4 regions of the Pantoea sp. SGAir0175 genome follow, and region 1 is predicted to be linked to each of the others. Evidence: riboswitches for the same ligand, from Rfam matches in the RefSeq annotation. Region 1 holds a riboswitch; each other region holds the start of a gene.
The links. A riboswitch is a leader RNA that binds a small molecule or an ion and turns the genes downstream of it on or off. The one in region 1 is predicted to bind thiamine pyrophosphate.
Positions count from the first base shown of each region.

Region 2: linked by a shared signal. The riboswitch ahead of C1N56_RS22585 (FAD-dependent oxidoreductase) and the one ahead of C1N56_RS21555 (LuxE/PaaK family acyltransferase) in region 1 are both predicted to bind thiamine pyrophosphate.
Region 3: linked by a shared signal. The riboswitch ahead of thiM (hydroxyethylthiazole kinase) and the one ahead of C1N56_RS21555 (LuxE/PaaK family acyltransferase) in region 1 are both predicted to bind thiamine pyrophosphate.
Region 4: linked by a shared signal. The riboswitch ahead of thiC (phosphomethylpyrimidine synthase ThiC) and the one ahead of C1N56_RS21555 (LuxE/PaaK family acyltransferase) in region 1 are both predicted to bind thiamine pyrophosphate.

Region 1 is NZ_CP028082.1:493,039-497,822, reverse strand. Features, by position in the region: gene C1N56_RS21565 (M24 family metallopeptidase) at 1-656, shown strand, start outside; gene ddpX (D-alanyl-D-alanine dipeptidase) at 671-1,261, shown strand; TPP riboswitch at 1,336-1,465, shown strand; gene C1N56_RS21555 (LuxE/PaaK family acyltransferase) at 1,561-2,643, shown strand; gene C1N56_RS21550 (acyl-CoA reductase) at 2,640-4,088, shown strand; gene C1N56_RS21545 (SDR family oxidoreductase) at 4,108-4,784, shown strand, end outside.
Region 2 is NZ_CP028082.1:693,977-698,760, reverse strand. Features, by position in the region: gene C1N56_RS22600 (HesA/MoeB/ThiF family protein) at 1-432, opposite strand, end outside; gene C1N56_RS22595 (thiazole synthase) at 443-1,201, opposite strand; gene thiS (sulfur carrier protein ThiS) at 1,205-1,402, opposite strand; gene C1N56_RS22585 (FAD-dependent oxidoreductase) at 1,386-2,330, opposite strand; TPP riboswitch at 2,458-2,577, opposite strand; gene C1N56_RS22580 (6,7-dimethyl-8-ribityllumazine synthase) at 2,743-3,180, shown strand; gene C1N56_RS22575 (glycine zipper 2TM domain-containing protein) at 3,336-3,545, opposite strand; gene C1N56_RS22570 (pirin family protein) at 3,799-4,524, opposite strand; gene C1N56_RS22565 (LysR family transcriptional regulator) at 4,648-4,784, shown strand, end outside.
Region 3 is NZ_CP028081.1:1,559,586-1,564,369, reverse strand. Features, by position in the region: gene fbaB (class I fructose-bisphosphate aldolase) at 1-702, opposite strand, end outside; gene thiD (bifunctional hydroxymethylpyrimidine kinase/phosphomethylpyrimidine kinase) at 849-1,649, opposite strand; gene thiM (hydroxyethylthiazole kinase) at 1,646-2,431, opposite strand; TPP riboswitch at 2,465-2,561, opposite strand; gene C1N56_RS07120 (hypothetical protein) at 2,907-3,104, shown strand; gene ahpF (alkyl hydroperoxide reductase subunit F) at 3,157-4,725, opposite strand.
Region 4 is NZ_CP028081.1:3,823,577-3,828,360, forward strand. Features, by position in the region: gene hemE (uroporphyrinogen decarboxylase) at 1-116, opposite strand, end outside; gene nudC (NAD(+) diphosphatase) at 156-929, opposite strand; gene C1N56_RS17885 (Rsd/AlgQ family anti-sigma factor) at 1,018-1,524, shown strand; TPP riboswitch at 1,677-1,777, shown strand; gene thiC (phosphomethylpyrimidine synthase ThiC) at 1,868-3,790, shown strand; gene thiE (thiamine phosphate synthase) at 3,790-4,437, shown strand; gene C1N56_RS17900 (aminotransferase-like domain-containing protein) at 4,600-4,784, opposite strand, start outside.

The DNA of each region.
Region 1 (4,784 bases):
GCATTGCCGATGCCACGCTGGCCCAGCTGAGTGCGCAGGTGCAGGGCGGCTGGCGTGTGCGTGATGTCGCCGCGCTGGCGGCGGCACAATTTCTGCGGCTCGGTGCTGACAGCGGTGAAACCGGACCGATTGTCATCGCCAGCGGCGATAGCGGCTTTTTGCATGCCAGCGGCCATGAGCAGCGTCTGCAAGCGGGCGATGTGCTGCACGTTGAGCTGATCCCAAAAGTGCGGCACTACAGCGCGCGCCTGATGCGTCCACTGATTGTCGGTGGAATCTCTGCGGCGCGCGCGGCGCTGGCACAACAGCTGATCGCCATTCAGGATCGCCAGCTACGGGCGATGAAGCCGGGCGTTGCGGCCTGTACGGTGGATGCCGTCGCGCGTGAGGCGGTGCTCAGCGCCGGGCTGCGTGAGGATTACAGCAACATCACCGGTTATGCGCTGGGTCTGTATACGCGCACTCCGCGTCCGAGCGATTTCAGCTGCTGTTTTCATCCTCAGGCGCCGTGGTTACTGGAGGAAAACATGGTGTTTCACATGTATATTTCAGCGCAGGGCCTCGCCTTCAGTGAAACCGTGCGCGTCACGGCACAGGGCGCAGAGCGACTCACCACGCTGCCGCGCCAGCCCTTTACGCTGCCGGCTAACAATTAACAGGATGATGTACAGTGCAGGACGTTGAATTAATCGATTTGGCTGCCACCTTGCCGGGCCTGATGTTTGATCTGAAGTACGCCACCGCCGATAACATCGCCGGGTATGCTATTTATCGCGACGCGCAGGCGTTGCTGCATCCGGATGCCGCCGCCGCGCTGCGCCGCAGCAGCGACATCGCCCTGCTGGCGGGATTTCGCCTGCTGGTGCTGGACGCGTATCGTCCGCAGCAGGCGCAGTGGCACTTGTGGGATGCCTGTCCGGACGCGGATTATGTGGTGCCACCGGCGCGGGGCTCGAATCACAGCCGTGGCGTGGCGATCGATGTGACGCTGGTGGATGAGGCGGGCAATATTCTGGAGATGGGGACCGGGTTTGACGACATGTCTGCTGAGTCGCACCCGTTCCATCCCAACGTGCCGCAGCAGGCGCAGCGCCATCGCCTGTTGCTGAACGCCATCATGCTCGGCGGCGGTTTTGTCGGGATGCCCACCGAATGGTGGCACTTTGAACTGCCGGATGCGCAAAACTATCCGCTGCTCAGCGATCGCTTTGCCTGCGTCAGCCGGGCTGATCGCGCTCCTGTGAGTGATATTGCGCGTTAATAATCGCGTTGCTGAAGCGGGGGGTTCTGCGCCTTCCCGCCTTGACACGCCCTCCGTTCCGACCCCAGAATGCAGCTTGTTCCAAGGGGTGCCCTGTTAGAGGGCTGAGATTCTACCCGCGCGGCTGTCACGGCCGGCAACGTAGTGACCCTCTGAACCTGATCCGGCTAATACCGGCGTAGGGATGTGGAACCGGGGTCACTGCACGCCCTCATTCCCTCTTTGCGCCTTTCTGCGAATCCTGCGCATTTCTCAGGCCCTGGCTGGCCGTTATGCCGCAGTCCAAAGAGGGCACCTTCATGACCGAAACGTCAATCATTGCCGCGCTGCTGGCGTTTATGCAGCGCGAAGAAACCACGGAAGCGGATTTCAACCAGCTGGCGCTGCAGCTGTTCGCGTGGCAATTCGAACACAATCTCCCTTACGCCCGTTTCGCCCGCCAGCGCGGCCGCACGCCGCTGACGGTCAAACAGTGGCGGCAGATTCCGGCGGTGCCGATCACCGCGTTTAAAGATCTGACGCTGAGCTGCCGTCCGGTGGCGGAGATTCCCCACATCTTTATGACCAGCGGCACCACGGGTACCGGCCGGGGGCGCAGCTATCACCCGACGCTGGCGGTTTATGATCGCTCGATGCTGATCAACTTCCGCCAGCGTTTTATGGCCGGACATTCGCGCCTGCCGATGGCAATTCTGTTTCCGCCCAGCAGCGCGCTGCCCAACTCTTCGCTGGCCCACTATCTGACGCTGGCGATGCACGAATGCGGCACGCCAGACAGCGAAGTGATGGTCGATGCGCAGGGCCTGAAAATCGCGCGTCTGATCGCCGCGCTGGAGCAGGCGCAGGCCAGCGGCCAGCCTTATGCCCTGCTGGGCGCCAGCTACAGTTTTGTCCATCTGCTGGACGAACTGGCACGTCAGCAGCGACGTTTCGTGCTGCCGCCGGGCAGCCGCATCCTCGACACCGGGGGTTTTAAGGGCCAGTCGCGTGAAGTGGCGGCGGAAGCGTTTTATAGCGCGCTGCAGCAGACGCTCGGCGTGCCGCGTTCACACTGCATCAATATGTACGGCATGACTGAACTCAGCACCCAGTTTTACGATGCCGGCAATGAAATCTGCCCGCCGGTGAAATCCGGACCGCACTGGATCCGCACGCGCGTGGTCAATCCGCTGACCGGTGCGGACGTGCCGGAAGGGGAGACAGGCGTACTGGTGCATCACGATCTCGCCCATTTCAATTCTGTTTCCGCCATTCTGACCGAAGATGCCGGCGTGATGGTGCCCGGCGGGTTTCAGCTGCTGGGCCGCGTCGCGGGCGCCGATGCCAAAGGCTGCTCGCTGGCGATGGAATCGTTTCTCGCTGCCGCGCAGGCGCGGGCATGAAAGTGTATGCCGGCCATCTGCCGGGCATCCGCCACAGCGAGGTGACGTGGCACAGCCTGCACTTTGGCCAGCAGGGCAGCGCGCTGGAAGTGTGCGTGCCGGTGCTGTCCGAGGCGCAGATTGCCACGCTGGCGGCCAGCGTTCGCGATAACGCGCGCCGCTACCTGCACACCCTGAGCGTAGTGCGCATCACCGCGTTGATTGATGAAGCCATCTCGCGCCTGCTTGACCGTTCGCACCCGTTGCGCCAGCAGGCGGAGCGGTTGCTGCCGCTGGTTACCGGCTATGACGCCGGGATGCTGCGGCTCGGTTTAACCGGCTATCTCAAAACCTTCCGTGAACCGCAGCTGCGGCGTTTTCTGGCGGAAGATTTCGGCAACGTGCAGATGCTGGACGATTTTCAGCCGCGGCCAAAAGGCGGCTTGGCCCGCGCGTTTGGTCCACAGCTGTTGCTGCAGGTCTGGGCCGGCAATGTGCCGGGTTTGCCGCTGTGGAGCCTGATTGCCGGCCTGCTGGTGAAGGCGGGAAGCGTGGGCAAAGTGGCGAGCGCAGAGCCGCTGATGGCGGGCTGGTTCGCCCAGCTGCTGGCGGAGATCGATCCGCAGCTGGGCGACTGTCTGGCCGTCTTATGGTGGCAGGGCGGTGATGAACGCACTGAGCAGCAGTGGTTCCGCGAGGCAGACGTGGTGATGGCTTATGGCGGAGAAGCCGCGCTGACGGCGATGCAGCGGCGTCTGCCGCCAGCCACGCGCTTTCTGCCGCACGGCCACAAAATCAGTTTTGGCATGGTGGCGCGGTCGGCGCTGGACGTGCGGCGCGGTCCGGCGCTGGCGCGTCAGGTGGCTTACGATGTGATGCGCTATGACCAGGCCGGCTGTTACTCGCCGCAGGCGCTGTTTATTGAGCGCGGCGGCCGGGTGTCGCCGCAGGAGTTTGCTGCTTACCTCGCCCATGAACTTGCCGCGCTGGCACAGCGCTATCCGCGCGCGACGCTGACGCTGGGTGAAAGTCAGGCTATGGCCGCGTGGCGTAACGCGGAGGAAATGCATGCGCTGAGCGGTGACCGCACGCTGTACGGCGATGAACACGATGCCTGGGCGGTGGTGTACGTCGACAAGCCGGAGCCGTTACAACCGGGCGCGCTCGGACGTACGCTGAAGGTGATTGCCGTGGATATGCTGGAGGAGACGGTAAGCTGGGTAGCCGCGCAGCGCGCGTATCTGCAAAGCGTTGGCCTCGCGGCCGCGCCCGAGACGCTGTTTCGGCTGGCGGCGCAACTCGGGGCGGCGGGCGTCACGCGCATCACGGCGCTGGGTAACATGACTTCACCGGAGGCGGGCTGGCATCACGATGGCCGCTTTAGCCTGCTGGATCTGGTCACCCTGTGCGAAATCGAACAGGCGGCGGAAACCGCCGCTGAACACTATGCGCCCTATCTTGACTGAGCGGGCGTGGAGAAACGCAATGAAATTCAGCAATCACACCGTGCTGGTGACCGGCGCCAGTCGCGGTATTGGCGCCGCCATTGCCCAGGGCTTTGCCGCCGAAGGCGCGTTTGTCGTGGTCAACTATTTACGTAATCACGACGCCGCTGCGCAGGTGGTGGCGGCCTGTGAAGCACAGGGCGGGGGTGCACTGGCGATTGCCGCCGATGTGACCTGTGCCGCACAGGTAGCTGATATGATGCAGCAGATCGAGGCCGCCACCGGCCGACTGGATGTGGTAGTGAACAATGCCTTCGCACCTTATCGCTTCGATCCGGACCAGCGCCAGCGCTTCTGGGAAACGTCCTGGTCCGCTTACCAGACGCAGTTTGATGGCGCAGTGAACGCCTGCTACAACGTGTGTCAGGCGGCCTTGCCGCTGATGCGCCGCCGCGCGCGCGGCAGTATCATCAATCTTGTGAGTGATTTGATCGCCCGGCCAGCGGTGGCTTATCACGACTATATCACCGCAAAAGCCGCGCTGACGGGCTTTAGCCGGACGCTGGCGGCCGAACTGGGGGCGCTGGGCATTCGGGTGAACTGTGTGGCGCCGGGACTGGTGTATCCCACCGATGCCAGTCAGCATACGCCAGAAGCGGTCCGCCACGCGCTGACGGCGCAAACGCCGCTCGGACGACTGGCGCGCGCCGCGGATGT
Region 2 (4,784 bases), 200 kb from region 1:
GGCGCTGATCAGCGGTATGCCTGCCTGGAAACAGGCATCAGACAGTTGGTAAGTCACCGCGAAGTTATCGGCGGCATCAATCACCAGATCGCACCCCGTCAGCGCCTGCGCGATATTGCTGGCGCTCAGCGCCTCGGGCACCGCTTCGATTTGCACCTCAGGATTGCGCTGCTGCAAAGCCTGCTGCGCCGCCACAGCTTTGCTGCGACCCACATCCTGCAGGGTGAACAGCGTCTGGCGATGCAGGTTATGCAGCGCGACCTGATCATCATCGTACAGGCACAGCTGACCGACGCCCGCGCCCGTCAGCTGAGGCAGCAGCGTGGCGGCCAGCCCACCGGCACCGGCTACCAGCACGCGGGCGCGAGCCAGTTTCTGCTGCCCGACGACGCCAATTTCCGGCAGCATCATCTGGCGTTGGTAGCGTTCCATTGCGCGCTCCTTAGTTCAGGTTAGCGAGGCCGAAGATCGGCGTTGAGGCCACGGCCATATCACGCTTCTCCATCAGCCCGGCATCGCGCGCGCCCTGCCCGGCGGCGATCGCCTGGCTGAACGCGCGCGCCATCGCCACCGGATCGCCCGCTTTCGCCACGGCGGTATTGAGCAGGATGGCATCGAAGCCCATCTCCATAGCCTGCGCTGCCTGTGACGGTGCGCCGATGCCGGCATCAATGATCAGTGGAATATCGCTGAACCAGGCTCGCATCGCCCGCAGCCCGTCAATATTTCGCAGTCCCTGGCCGGAGCCGATGGGCGCGCCCCACGGCATCAGCAGTTCACAGCCGGCGGCCAGCAGTTTTTCACCGACTATCAGATCCTCCGTGGTGTAGGGAAACACCTGGAAGCCGTCGGCGCACAGAATGCGTGCCGCTTCGACCAGCGCGAACGGATCGGGCTGCAGCGTGTCGGCATGACCAATCACTTCCAGCTTGATCCACGGCGTGTTAAACAACTCGCGCGCCATGTGCGCGGTGGTGACGGCCTCTTTGACCGTGTGGCAGCCAGCGGTATTGGGCAGCACGCGCACATTCAGGCCCGTCAGCAGCTCGCGAAAAGCCGCGCCCGCCGTGCCTTCGCGGCGCAGGCTGACAGTGATAATTTCACTGCCGGATGCGGCGATCGCCTGCTGCAAAATCGCCGGTGAAGGGTAGCCTGCGGTGCCGAGCAGCAAGCGTGACTGCGGTGTAAAATCGTAAAACATCGCTCAGCCTCCCTGCATCGGTGACAGGACTTCCAGCTGCCAGCCTTCCTGCAACTGCAGGCTGGCATACTGACTTTTCGGCACAAAATCGCCATTGCAGGCGGTGGCAACACAGACCGCATCGATTTGCTGTTCGATCAGCAATTCGCTGAGGCTGCTGGCCTCAGTGCTGATGGTGCGGCCGTTAAGCTGAATATTCATGGCTAACCTCCCCGGACAGGCGCTGCATCAGCTGTTCTGCCATCATTGGTGCCAGCAGAAAACCGTGACGATACATGCCGTTAAGATAAAAAATACCGTTGTGATAGTGGATTTCCGGCAGATTAGCCGGCCATGCCGGACGCAGACCGCTGCCGCTTTCGATGACGCGCGCTTCCGCCAGCGCCGGGTGCAGGGTGTAGGCCGCGCTGAGCAGTTCCATCATGGCGCGCGCGCTGATAGCGCTGGCATCGTCGCTTTCGATCATGGTGGCGCCGAGCATGAAGTGGCCGTCGCGACGCGGCACCAGATAACAGGGAAAACGCGGATGGAGCAGACGAATCGGCCGGGAAAATGACACCTCATGACTCTGCAGGATCAGCATTTCCCCACGCACCGCGCGCAGGCCGGAGAGCTGCGCTCTGGCATGGATACCGCGACAGTCGATGATCCGGCCCGATGGCTGGCGCGCATCAAAGCGGACGCCGCGCTGCAGCAGTTTGTCACGCAGTTCAGCCAGCGCACGGCGCGGATCGAGATGTGCTTCGCGCGGGAAAAACAGTCCGCGCGCAAACCGGTTTTCCAGCGCCGGTTCAAGCGACGCCGGATCAACCCATTGATGCGCCGTCGTCATGCGCGCGAAGCGGTTTAACTCCGGGTTATCACGCGGCGGTGCCAGCACTAACGTACCCTGATGCACCACGCTGCTGACGCGCGTTTGCCACCATGCCGCAGCATGCTGGCCGAGGGTAATTACGTCGGCTGGCGCGCTTTCTGCTTCACACCACGGCGCCAGCATGCCACCGGCAAACCACGAGGCAGGCTGACGCGCTTCATCATCAATGACCTCGACGGTTTCGCCGCGCTCAGCCAGCAGCGTGGCAACACAAAGCCCGGACACACCGCTACCGAGCACGCTCCAGCGGCTCATGAACAACGATCCGGTAAATAATCTGGGAAATTCACATCGGCCTCTCAGTGATAACTGAGACCCGCAGATACAGGTGAAGGGAATCGACGCCAGCGATCGGGCTCGCCTTTGCGCCAGACGGCTTTGCACATGAAGCCGTCAGTCTTCCTACGCCAGTATCAACTGGGTCAGGTTCAAAGGGTCGCTAAGCCGCGCAGTGCGCTATTAGCCTCTCAGTCTCTCAGGCGAGACTCCCCCGACGCGTCTATTTGTATTGCAGGCGCTGGCTGGCGTCAAGCAGCATGTTAACCGAACTGCCCGCGTTGTGGATCAAAATTGCAACATATGGTATACCAGACGGATAGCGGGTAGATGATAAAAAAGACTTTTTTATTATTCACTTATAAATTTTTCAGCTAATCATGGAAGCATTATGAATAAGTTTCGGGTGGCTTTTATTAAAGCAGGATGGCATCAGGCGATCGTGAACAACGCGCTGGTGGGCTTTGAGCAGGAACTGGCAGAACAAGGCGTCGAAAATACATTAACAAGCTATGACGTACCCGGCGCGTTTGAAATGCCGCTGCTGGCTAAACGCCTGGCCGAAACCGGCAAATTTGATGCGATTGTCTGCGCCGCGCTGGTGGTCGACGGTGGCATCTATCGTCATGACTTTGTCGCGCAGGCCGTCGTCGATGGCCTGATGAATGTGCAGCTCGCCACCAATGTTCCGGTGTTTTCGGTGTCACTCACTCCGCACAATTTTCAGCCGGTCGACGCGATTGAAGCGTTTTATACCGAACATTTTATTAAAAAAGGCAAAGAAGCCGCACGCGCCGCTCTGATGATTCATCAGCTACAGATCGATTAATATTTTTTAAGCGGTAGCGGTAATAATTGATGGCCGGATTAAATAAAGAAATTTCTGGCCGATGAATATTTCAACGCGGGGCTATTGACGGCGGGTGATGAAGTGAAATGATTTCGCCAGCATTCCCGCTGGCGAAATCCTGAGTACCGGTAAAATTAACGGCTGACTTCGTGACCAATCAGGCCGCCGATAGCCGCGCCGCCGAGGGTACCGAAGGTGCTGCCACCGGTCAGAACAGCGCCGCCCACCGCACCCACACCGGCGCCAATGGCGGTGTTGCGGCCACGATGAGACATGCCACAAGCCGTTACAGAAAAGGCTAGAACCAATACCACTGCGATATTAAAGCTGCGTTTTAAAACCATCAAAATCCTCATTACCATTAATTCTAATGGAATGTAATAGTGTTAACTTTGTTTGTTGTTTAGCCGCCAAATACCTGGCGTAGCGTGCTTATCCTGGAGGCAAATTTAAGGGGCTTTGCATTTTTGTGGAAGGTAAAAATTCCTATTTTATGCCGGACCTGTCAGGTGCTGGTTATTATTCGTACCTTAAGCCAAATAAAAAGGCATGGCGTGAAGGTTCACGCCATGCCTCGCTGACTTACCGCGTAATGAATTAACGCTGCGGATGATTAACTTCTACTGGTCGTAAATCAAACACCAGCACTTCAGCGTTGTTACCGTTAGCGAACTGCAGCGCCGTCTCATTGCGTACGCGCGCGCCATCGCCGGCTTTAAAGCTCACGCCATTCACTTCAATGCTGCCGCGCGCCACATGAATGTAAGCATAGCGATCGTTAGCCAGTTCCAGCGTCTGCTGCTCGGCACCGTCAAACAGTCCCGCGTAAATACGCATATCCTGACGTACGCGCAGCGAGCCGTTGTCGCCTTGTGGCGAAACAATCAGGCGCAGCTGACCGCGTTTGTCGGCCTCTGCCACTGACACCTGCTGGTAACCTGGCTCGGTACCGCGTTCTGCCGGCACAATCCAGATCTGCAGGAAGTGCACATTATCCTGTTTCGAGTGGTTAAACTCGCTGTGCGTCACGCCGCTGCCAGCGCTCATCAGCTGCACGTCACCGGGCACGATAACCGAACCGGTACCCATGGAATCTTTATGCTCCAGCGCGCCTTCCAGCACGTAAGAGATAATCTCCATGTTGTTGTGCGGATGCGCACCGAAACCGCGACCCGGTGCTACCTGATCATCGTTAATCACCAGCAGATCGGAGAAACCGGTCTGTTGTGGGTCCCAGTAGCTGGCAAACGAAAAGGTATGGCGTGAATGCAGCCAGCCGTGATCGCCTAAGCCACGTTGTTCGGACAGTCGTTGTTCAATCATGGTCTGCTCCTTAAATTTTTAGCTGGAGGGCGAAGGCCCTTCCCGTTGCTGACCAGTATACGTAAACTGATTTGCCCAACAATGCGCCTGTATGACAATGACTGTCACAGATAAGTGGACAATATGCAGATTGAAGATCTCCGGATTTACGTCGCCGTAATCAAAGCGGGCAACTTTACCGCTGCGGCTGAACAGCTGATGCTCTCGAAGCAATACGTCAGCCGACGCATCGCCGCGCTGGAAGAGTCGCTCGGGGCGCG
Region 3 (4,784 bases), on a different contig from region 1:
GTCGGCACCAATGGTGGCCGCCAGATGGTTAGCCTGACCGGTTAAATCGGCGCTGGCGTGATAATCCACCCCATCCTTCTTGAAATCGTTGTTGCGCAGATAAGCCCACAGCACCGTCACCATGCCCAACTCGTGCGCGCGCTCGAAGGCCGCTGCAATTTCCTCGATCTGCCGGCGCGACTGCTCAGAACCAAAATAGATGGTGGCGCCGACCGCAACCGCGCCCATGTTGAACGCCTGTTCAACGCTGGCGTACAGCGTCTGGTCATACTGCGTGGGATAGCTCAGGGTTTCGTTATGGTTCAGCTTGACCATAAACGGGATACGGTGTGCGTAGCGACGTGACACGGAGGCCAGCACGCCATAGGTTGATGCCACACAGTTACAGCCGGCTTCAATCGCCAGCTCGACGATATTCTTCGGGTCGAAATAGGCCGGATTGGCAGCGAACGAGGCGCCAGCAGAGTGTTCCACGCCCTGATCCACCGGCAGAATCGACAGATAGCCGGTACCCGCCAGACGGCCGGTGTTGTAGAGCGTCTGCATATTGCGCAGTACCGCAGGAGAACGATTGTTATCAATCATCACGCGATCGACATAATCCGCGCCCGGCAAATAAAGGCTGTCCGCTGGAATGGTCATGCAGCGATGTTGAAGAAGCGTATCCGCCTCTTTACCCAATAACTGTACGATGTCCGTCATGTTCGCTCCTGATAAATGGCTGGAAAAGAACCGGCACCTGCCGATTCGCCCCCACAGCCTGGACCGAAACGCGCCAGGCTGGCAAATTGCTGACTCCATTTTTCAGACGGATACGCAGTGAAAAAACGGCAATCTGGCGTTACGCCCTACCACCACTGATGGAAATGATGCACCGGCCCAATGCCGTGGCCGACCTCCAGCGAATCGGCGTGCAGCAGCGCCTGCTGCAGCCAGGCCTTGGCCTCCGCTACGGTGCCCGCCCAGTCCGCATGGCGCGGTCGCAATGCCGCCAGCGCCGCCGACAACGTGCAGCCGGTGCCGTGCGTATGACGGGTGTTAACGCGCGGCGCGGTAAAGCGCTGGCGGCCGGCGCGGGTGATCAGCCAGTCCGGGCTTTCCGCATCGCTGAGATGACCGCCCTTCATCAGCACCGCTTCACAGCCCAGCTCCAGCAGCGCATCGCCCTGCTGCAGCATAGTCGCCTCGTCCTGCGCCATGCGGCAACCCAGCAGCGCCGCGGCTTCCGGCAGATTGGGTGTGATCAGCGATACCTGCGGCAGCAGCCGTTCACGAATGCTGGCTACCGCATCGGGCGACAGCAGCGCATCGCCGCTTTTGGCAATCATCACCGTATCCAGCACCACAAACGGCAGGCTGGCGCGTTTCAGCTTCTCTGCCACCACCTCGACGATCGCCGTCTCCGCCAGCATACCGATTTTCGCGGCGTCAATGCGCACGTCGTTCAGCACCGAGTCGAGCTGCGCCGCAACAAATGCCGGTTCGATGCGATACACCGACTGCACGCCGCGGGTGTTCTGTGCCACCAGCGCGGTAATCACGCTGGTGCCGTACGCGCCGAGCGCGGAAAACGCTTTCAGATCGGCCTGGATACCTGCGCCGCCGCTGGGATCGGTGCCGGCAATAGTCAGGGCATTAATGCGTTTCATGCCGCCACCTCCAGCGTCCACAGCGCATCGAGAAAAGCGGCGACGAAGCTGCCCGGCCCTGCCACGCTGCGCGCGGCCTGGTCTCCCGCCAGTGACATTACGCGGCAGGCCGCTGCCACGTGCTGGATGCGCTCGCCCGGCAGGCTGCTGCACGCCGCGACGACGGCGGATAGCGCACAACCGGTGCCGACCACGCGCGTCATCAGCGGGCTGCCGCCGGGAATTGCCAGCGTCTGGCGGCCATCGGTGACGTAATCGACTTCGCCGGTTACCGCGACGATAGTCTTGCAGCGTTGCGCCAGCTGCTGCGCGGCGTTCAGTGCGGCATCGGCCTGATGCACGCTATCCACGCCGCGTCCGCCCGTGGCCTGGTGGGCTAAGGCGAGAATCTCTGAAGCGTTGCCGCGAATGGCCGCCGGTCGCAGGCTCAGCAGCTGCTGACAGAATTCCGTACGCAGGGTTAGCGCGCCTACCGCCACCGGATCGAGCGTCCACGGTGTGCCGGCCTGGTTAGCGGCCTGTACCGCCGCCAGCATCGCATCACGACGCTCGCGGGTTAAGGTGCCAACGTTAATCAGCAGTGCATCGGCAAAACCGGCAAACTGCGCCGCTTCATCGCCATCAATCACCATCGCGGGCGAAGCCTGCAGTGCCAGCAGCACGTTGGCAGTAAAAGTTTGCACCACGTCGTTAGTCATACAGTGCACCAGCGGTGCCTGCTGCCGCAGCAGTTGCAGAGAGTGCGCGAGTTGCGCCGGGGAAAGAGGGTCAGGCTGTGTCATAAGGCTCCCAACCGGCAATCAGGAAGGCGAATGCGGTCAGGCATCTGACTTCCCTACGCTGGCATTATCCAGATCAGGTATTACGGGTATTTCTCAGCCTTCACAAAGAAGGGCACCCCGAGTCATGCACGTCCGTGTCAGACGTGCCTTCACAGCATAAAGGGTCAGCTTAAAGTTGTAAATCCTGCGGCAGGGGCACTTTTTTTGCCGGACAACGATAAGCAAAAATACGTGCGCCATCAATTTTCATAATTTTTTGATCATCAGGAAAATATAAACAATTCGACGGAGATCAATTTTCCCAAAAGCCCTAAAATTCATCAGGATAGTTAATTTAATCTGCCGGGGCAGTATGCGGGAAATAAACAGAAGAAAGCGCGCAACTTGATTAATATCAAACCGGCCGGCGGCGTAACACGGCCTAATTCCCTTCCGGATTTGAAGACCGCTGTTTCACCTTCACCCGGAATCGCTAATGACTTTATTCAGTTTTCTTCCGCACGCGCATCACTGGCACAATATCACCATTTCCCGTCAAGGCGCCGTTGCACCCGGCGGCCGTTACCGGTACTCCACGTACCTCGAAGCCGAATGCAAACGCTGCGGCGAGCGCATCCATAAAATTTATTATCGCGATATCAGCGATGAACAGGCGCGTCGCTGGCTGGGATAAAAAAAAGCCCCGCAACACAGGTTGCAGGGCGCTTGCGTGGCTATCGCAAAACTTATTCAGCCGGTTTGGTGCGGATCAGGTAATCAAACGCGCTCAGTGACGCTTTGGCCCCTTCCCCGCTGGCAATGATGATCTGCTTGTACGGCACCGTGGTGCAGTCGCCGGCGGCAAATACGCCTTTCAGGCTGGTTTCGCCTTTGGCGTCGATCAGGATCTCGCCCATGCGGTTGCGCTCTACCGCGCCTTCCAGCCAGTTGGTGTTGGGCAGCAGACCGATCTGTACGAAAATACCGCTCAGCGCCAGTTCGTGGCTGGTCTGGTTATTGCGGTCAATGTAGGTCAGACCGGTAACTTTACTGCCGTCGCCTTTCACTTCGGTAGTCTGCGCGTTGAGGATCACATCGACGTTTTTCAGGCTGCGCAGTTTATCCTGCAGCACTTTATCGGCGCGCATTTCGCTGGCGAACTCCAGCAGCGTAACGTGCTCGACAATACCGGCCAGGTCGATGGCCGCTTCAACGCCGGAGTTACCGCCGCCGATCACCGCCGTGCGTTTGCCTTTAAACAGCGGGCCGTCACAGTGCGGGCAGTAGGTTACACCTTTGGTGCGATACTGCTCTTCGCCCGGAACGTCCATGTTGCGCCAGCGTGCGCCGGTAGCAATGATGATGCTGCGTGATTTCAGCACTGCGCCGGAAGCGGTTTCGATGGCGTGCAGACCGCCCTCTTTCGCTGCCGGAATCAGCTTGATGGCGCTCTGGGTGTCGATCACGTCAACGTCATAGTCATCAACGTGCGCACGCAGGGAACCGGCGAGCTTCGCCCCTTCGGTTTTCGGCACGGAGATGTAGTTTTCAATGTCAACGGTGTCCAGCACCTGGCCGCCAAAGCGCTCGCCCATCAGGCCGGTACGAATACCTTTACGCGCCGAGTAGATGGCCGCCGCAGCGCCCGCCGGGCCGCTGCCGACGATCAGCACTTCATAGGCGTCACGCTTGTTCAGCTCTTCAGCCGCACGCTTATCCGCGTTGGTGTCTACCTTACCGACGATTTCTGCCAGGCTCATGCGACCCTGACCGAACTCTTTACCGTTGAGGTAAACCGCCGGCACGCCCATGACGTTGCGTTCGGTGATCTCGTTCTGGAACATGCCACCGTCGATGGCGGTATGACGGATGCGCGGGTTGAGCACCGCCATCAGGTTCAGCGCCTGTACCACGTCCGGACAGTTGTGGCACGACAGAGAGTAATAGGTTTCGAAATGCAGGTCGCTGTCCAGCGCAACAACCTGATCCAGCAGGCTCTGCGCCTCTTTCGACGGATGTCCACCGGTCTGCAGCAGTGCCAGCACCAGTGAGGTAAATTCGTGGCCCATTGGCGAACCGGCAAAGCGCGGACCGCTGTGGCTGCCTGGGTTAGTAATCAGGAATGATGGCTTACGTACCGGTTGATCGTTCTCTTCACGGAAGCTGACTTTATCAGACAGACTCGCGATATCGGTCAGCAGAGTACGGATCTCTGCGGATTTTGCGCCATCGTCCAGTGTGGCAATCAACTCAACCGGTTTCGTTAGTTTCTCAAGGTAGGCCTTGAGCTGGGTTTTTAAATTGGTGTCGAGCATAGTGAGTTCCTGTGAAGAAAATCGGGTGCCGCAGCACCCGATGGAAGAAAGATCAAAGG
Region 4 (4,784 bases), on a different contig from region 1:
GTGGCTTTGTATTCCGGCAGGTAACGCCCGGCTTGTCGCATCATCCATACCGGGGTGATATCCACCGGCTGGCGTAACAGGGCGCGCAGATAACGATCGTTCTTCAGTTCACTCATAATGGGCTCTCTCATGCTAAGGCCGGCAGTGTAGCATTTTCACGCCGCGCTGGCGCGACACAGCGCAACCGTATCTTCAATCAGCCGGCGCGCCACGGTGCCCGGCGGCGGCAACAGGGGCAGATCATCGTAGCGATACCAGCCAGCATCCAGCAGCTCTTTACCATCGTGCTGCAGCTCGCCGCCATCGTACTCCGCCATGAACGCCATCATCAGCGAGTGCGGGAACGGCCACGGCTGCGAGGTCACGTAACGCACATTTTTTACCCGCACGTTGCTCTCTTCCATCACCTCGCGGGCCACCGCCTGCTCCAGCGTTTCGCCGACTTCGACAAAACCGGCCAGCACGGTGTAGATGCTGTTGCGATGGCGCGCATGGTTTGCCAGCAGGATCTCCTCACCGCGACGAATCGCCACAATGATGCAGGGGGCGATTTGCGGATAGTAGCGCTCGCGGCAGTGGCTGCACAGGCAGGCAAATTCGCGCTTGCTGTGCTGCATTTCATGGCCGCAATAGCCGCACCAGCGATGCGAACGGTAGAACTCTGCCAGCTGCACGCCGCGCCCGGCGAGCTGAAACAGACCGACATCTTCGTCAATTAGCTGGCGCACCGAGGCCATATTGTCCGGACGCGCTTCGCATACCAGCCAGACGTTTTCGCCCTGCCACTCGCCAATCACTCTGCCGCTGCTGCCGGTCAGGCCAAACTCGCCGGATAAGCCATGCGGCAACTCGCCTTGCGGCAACCAAAGTTTCTGCGCGGAGCTGACAATCCACCAGCCAGCGTCTACGCTTGAGATCTCACGTTGCATCTTAATCGTTGTCCTTAGCGTCAAATGGCACGCTGAAATCCTGATGTTAAGTGTGTAATAAACAACTATAACTCACCTGGAGCCCCGTATGCTTACCCAGTTAGATAACCTGACCGAGCGTGTAGGTGGCGGTAATGAATTAGTCGACTCATGGTTGCGCGCCCGTCGACAGCTGCTCGTCACCTATTACGAGTTAATTGGCATGAAGCCGAACAAAGAAGCGCTGACCGCGCTGGATGAACAGGCGCTGGATGCGTTTTGCCATCGTCTGGTGGACTATCTCTCTACCGGCCACTTCAGCGTTTACGAGCGCATCATCAGCGAGATGTCCGGCGACAGCCCGATGATTGCGGCGGCGCAGATCTATCCGGCGCTGGAAGGCAATACTGAACGTCTGATGCAACTGTATGACAGCCATCTGCAGCAGGCCATTAATGACGACAACTGCGTGGATTTCCAGCAGGCGCTGTCAGAAGTGGGCGAAGCGCTGGAGTCACGCTTTACGCTGGAAGACAAACTGATTCAGCTCGCCTGGGATAACCAGCTGGCGCGCCCGCCGGTGGCCAATGACAGCACCATTGCTCGTCCGGCCTGAACCGCTGCAGTTGTAAAAGACTTGTTATTCAGGAAAAGCCCTTTTATGCTGAATGGGCTTTTTTATTGTCTTTTTAAACGACAATCCACAATCAAACTTTGCGATATAAGCGCAGCGTGCAACAGTCAGTAAAGTCGCTTATCGCGTAAAACGTAAACTTGTCGGAGTGCCCTTAGGGGCTGAGACCGTTAATTCGGGATCCGCGGAACCTGATCAGGTTAGTACCTGCGAAGGGAACAAGAGTAGATGTGATCAGCACGGTGCAGTCAGGCGCCCGCACCGTTTCTGTTACTCCTTCCGGACTCCGGACAAGCAGCTTCCCCTTGTTTTCAGGAAACTTGCTATGTCTGATGCTAAAACCTCACGTCGTGAACAACGCGCGCAGGCGCAAAAATTTATCGATTCGCTCCAGGGAACCGCCTTCCCTAACTCCAAACGTATCTGGATCAGCGGCAGCCGCGCGGATATCCGCGTCCCGATGCGCGAAATTCAGCTCAGCCCGACGCACACCGGCGGCAGCAAAGATCATCCGCAATACGCAGAAAATGAACCGGTGCCGGTGTATGACACTGCCGGTGCCTATGGCGATCCCCACGCGACCATCAATGTGCATCAGGGTCTGGCAAAATTACGCGCCGGCTGGATTGCCGAACGCAACGACAGCGAAACCATCAGCGCACTCAGCTCAAGCTACAGTCAGCAGCGGCTGGCAGATGACGGGCTGGATCATCTGCGTTTTGAACACCTGCCGCTGCCGCGCCGTGCCAAAGCGGGTCGCCGCGTCACGCAGCTGCATTATGCACGTCAGGGCATCATCACGCCGGAGATGGAGTTTATCGCGCTGCGCGAAAACATGGGACGTGAGCGTATCCGCAGTGCAACGCTGTTGCAGCAGCACGCCGGCCACGGCTTCGGCGCGCAGCTGCCGGAGAATATCAGCGCCGAATTCGTACGCGCCGAAGTGGCCAGCGGCCGCGCCATCATTCCTGCCAACATCAATCACCCCGAATCAGAGCCGATGATTATCGGCCGCAATTTTCTGGTAAAGGTTAACGCCAACATCGGCAACTCGGCGGTAAGTTCGTCGATTGAAGAGGAAGTGGAAAAACTGGTATGGGCCACGCGCTGGGGGGCAGATACCGTGATGGATCTGTCGACCGGCCGCTATATCCATGAAACGCGCGAGTGGATTTTGCGCAACAGTCCGGTGCCGATCGGCACGGTGCCAATCTATCAGGCGCTGGAAAAGGTCAACGGCATCGCAGAAGATCTTAACTGGGACATTTTCCGCGATACCCTGCTGGAACAGGCTGAGCAGGGCGTTGATTACTTCACCATTCACGCGGGCGTGCTGCTGCGCTATGTGCCGATGACCGCACAACGACTGACCGGCATCGTGTCGCGCGGCGGCTCCATCATGGCGAAGTGGTGCCTGTCACATCATCAGGAAAACTTCCTCTACCAGCATTTCCGCGAAATCTGTGAAATCTGCGCCGCCTATGATGTCGCGCTGTCGCTCGGTGATGGTTTACGTCCCGGCTCGATTCAGGACGCCAACGACGAAGCCCAGTTTGCCGAACTGCGTACCTTAGGCGAGCTGACGCAAATCGCCTGGCAATATGATGTGCAGGTCATGATTGAAGGCCCCGGTCACGTGCCGATGCAGATGATCCGCCGCAATATGACCGAGCAGCTGGAACATTGCCATGAAGCGCCGTTTTATACGCTGGGCCCGCTGACGACCGATATCGCGCCGGGCTACGATCATTTCACCTCCGGGATTGGCGCCGCCATGATCGGCTGGTTTGGCTGCGCGATGCTGTGCTACGTCACGCCGAAAGAGCACCTTGGCCTGCCGAATAAAGAGGATGTTAAGCAGGGGCTGATTACCTACAAGATCGCGGCGCACGCTGCCGATCTGGCTAAAGGCCATCCCGGCGCGCAGATCCGCGACAACGCCATGTCGAAAGCTCGCTTTGAGTTCCGCTGGGAAGATCAGTTTAATCTGGCGCTCGACCCGCATACCGCGCGGGCCTATCACGACGAAACTCTGCCGCAGGAATCCGGCAAAGTGGCCCACTTCTGTTCCATGTGCGGCCCCAAATTCTGTTCAATGAAAATCACCCAGGAAGTGCGCGAATTTGCCGCCCGTCAGCAGACTGAAGCCCAGCCGATAGCGCTGGGGATGGCGCAAATGTCCGATGCCTTCCGTAGCCGTGGCGGCGAGCTGTATCACGCCGCCGATGCCCTGAAAGAGGAAAAATGATGACTGAAGCCTTCCCTGCCACCGCGCCAAAACTGGGGCTCTATCCGGTTGTCGATAGCGTGTTGTGGATTGAACGCCTGCTGGCAGCCGGCGTGCGCACCCTCCAGCTGCGCATTAAAGATGGCGATGATCGTCAGATTGAAGCCGCAGTACGTGATGCCATCGCCCTGGGCAAACAGTACGGTGCGCGGCTGTTTATCAACGATTACTGGCGCTTAGCGATTAAGTACAACGCTTATGGTGTGCATCTTGGTCAGGAGGATCTGGATGTGGCCGACCTGGATGCTATCCGCCACGCCGGCTTACGCCTGGGTCTGTCGACACACGATGATGCCGAGCTGGATCGCGCGCTGGCGCTGCGTCCGTCCTATATTGCGCTCGGCCACATCTTTCCGACACAAACCAAAGAGATGCCCTCTGCGCCACAGGGCATAGCCGAGCTGAAGCGCCATCTGGCGCGGCTGCAGCACATTCCCACCGTAGCGATTGGCGGCATTTCGCTGGCACGCGTGCCGGAGGTGCTGGCGACCGGCGTCGGCAGCATTGCCGTGGTCAGCGCGATTACCCAGGCGGAAGACTGGCAGGCGGCCACCCGCCAGCTGCTGGCGCTGGTAGAATCCCCAGAGCATGTCGCAAAAGCGTTGTAACTGACTGCAACGGCGGTAAAAATCCGCGAATACGGCGCGCAAACGGCAGCAGTCAGGGCTGGCGCGACCGGGGACAATCGCTAAAGTGAGCCTGCCCGCTGTCGCTTGCAGCGGGCCAGGGCTGGCTTCCCCGACTCTCTGTCCGGCCCTGCCTTTCCACCGCTATTCCGTCAGGGAGGTGATATGGCGCGTTGTTTCCGCACTGCAGGCCTGCATGGCACGCTCCACGGCTGCGCCGAGGCTGGCAATCGCCTGCTCGGTTTGCTCATTCATTGGCAGACCATAATTGAGGCGCAGGCAGTTGCGATATTTACCCGCCGCCGAAAACAGCGAACCGACCGCCACCT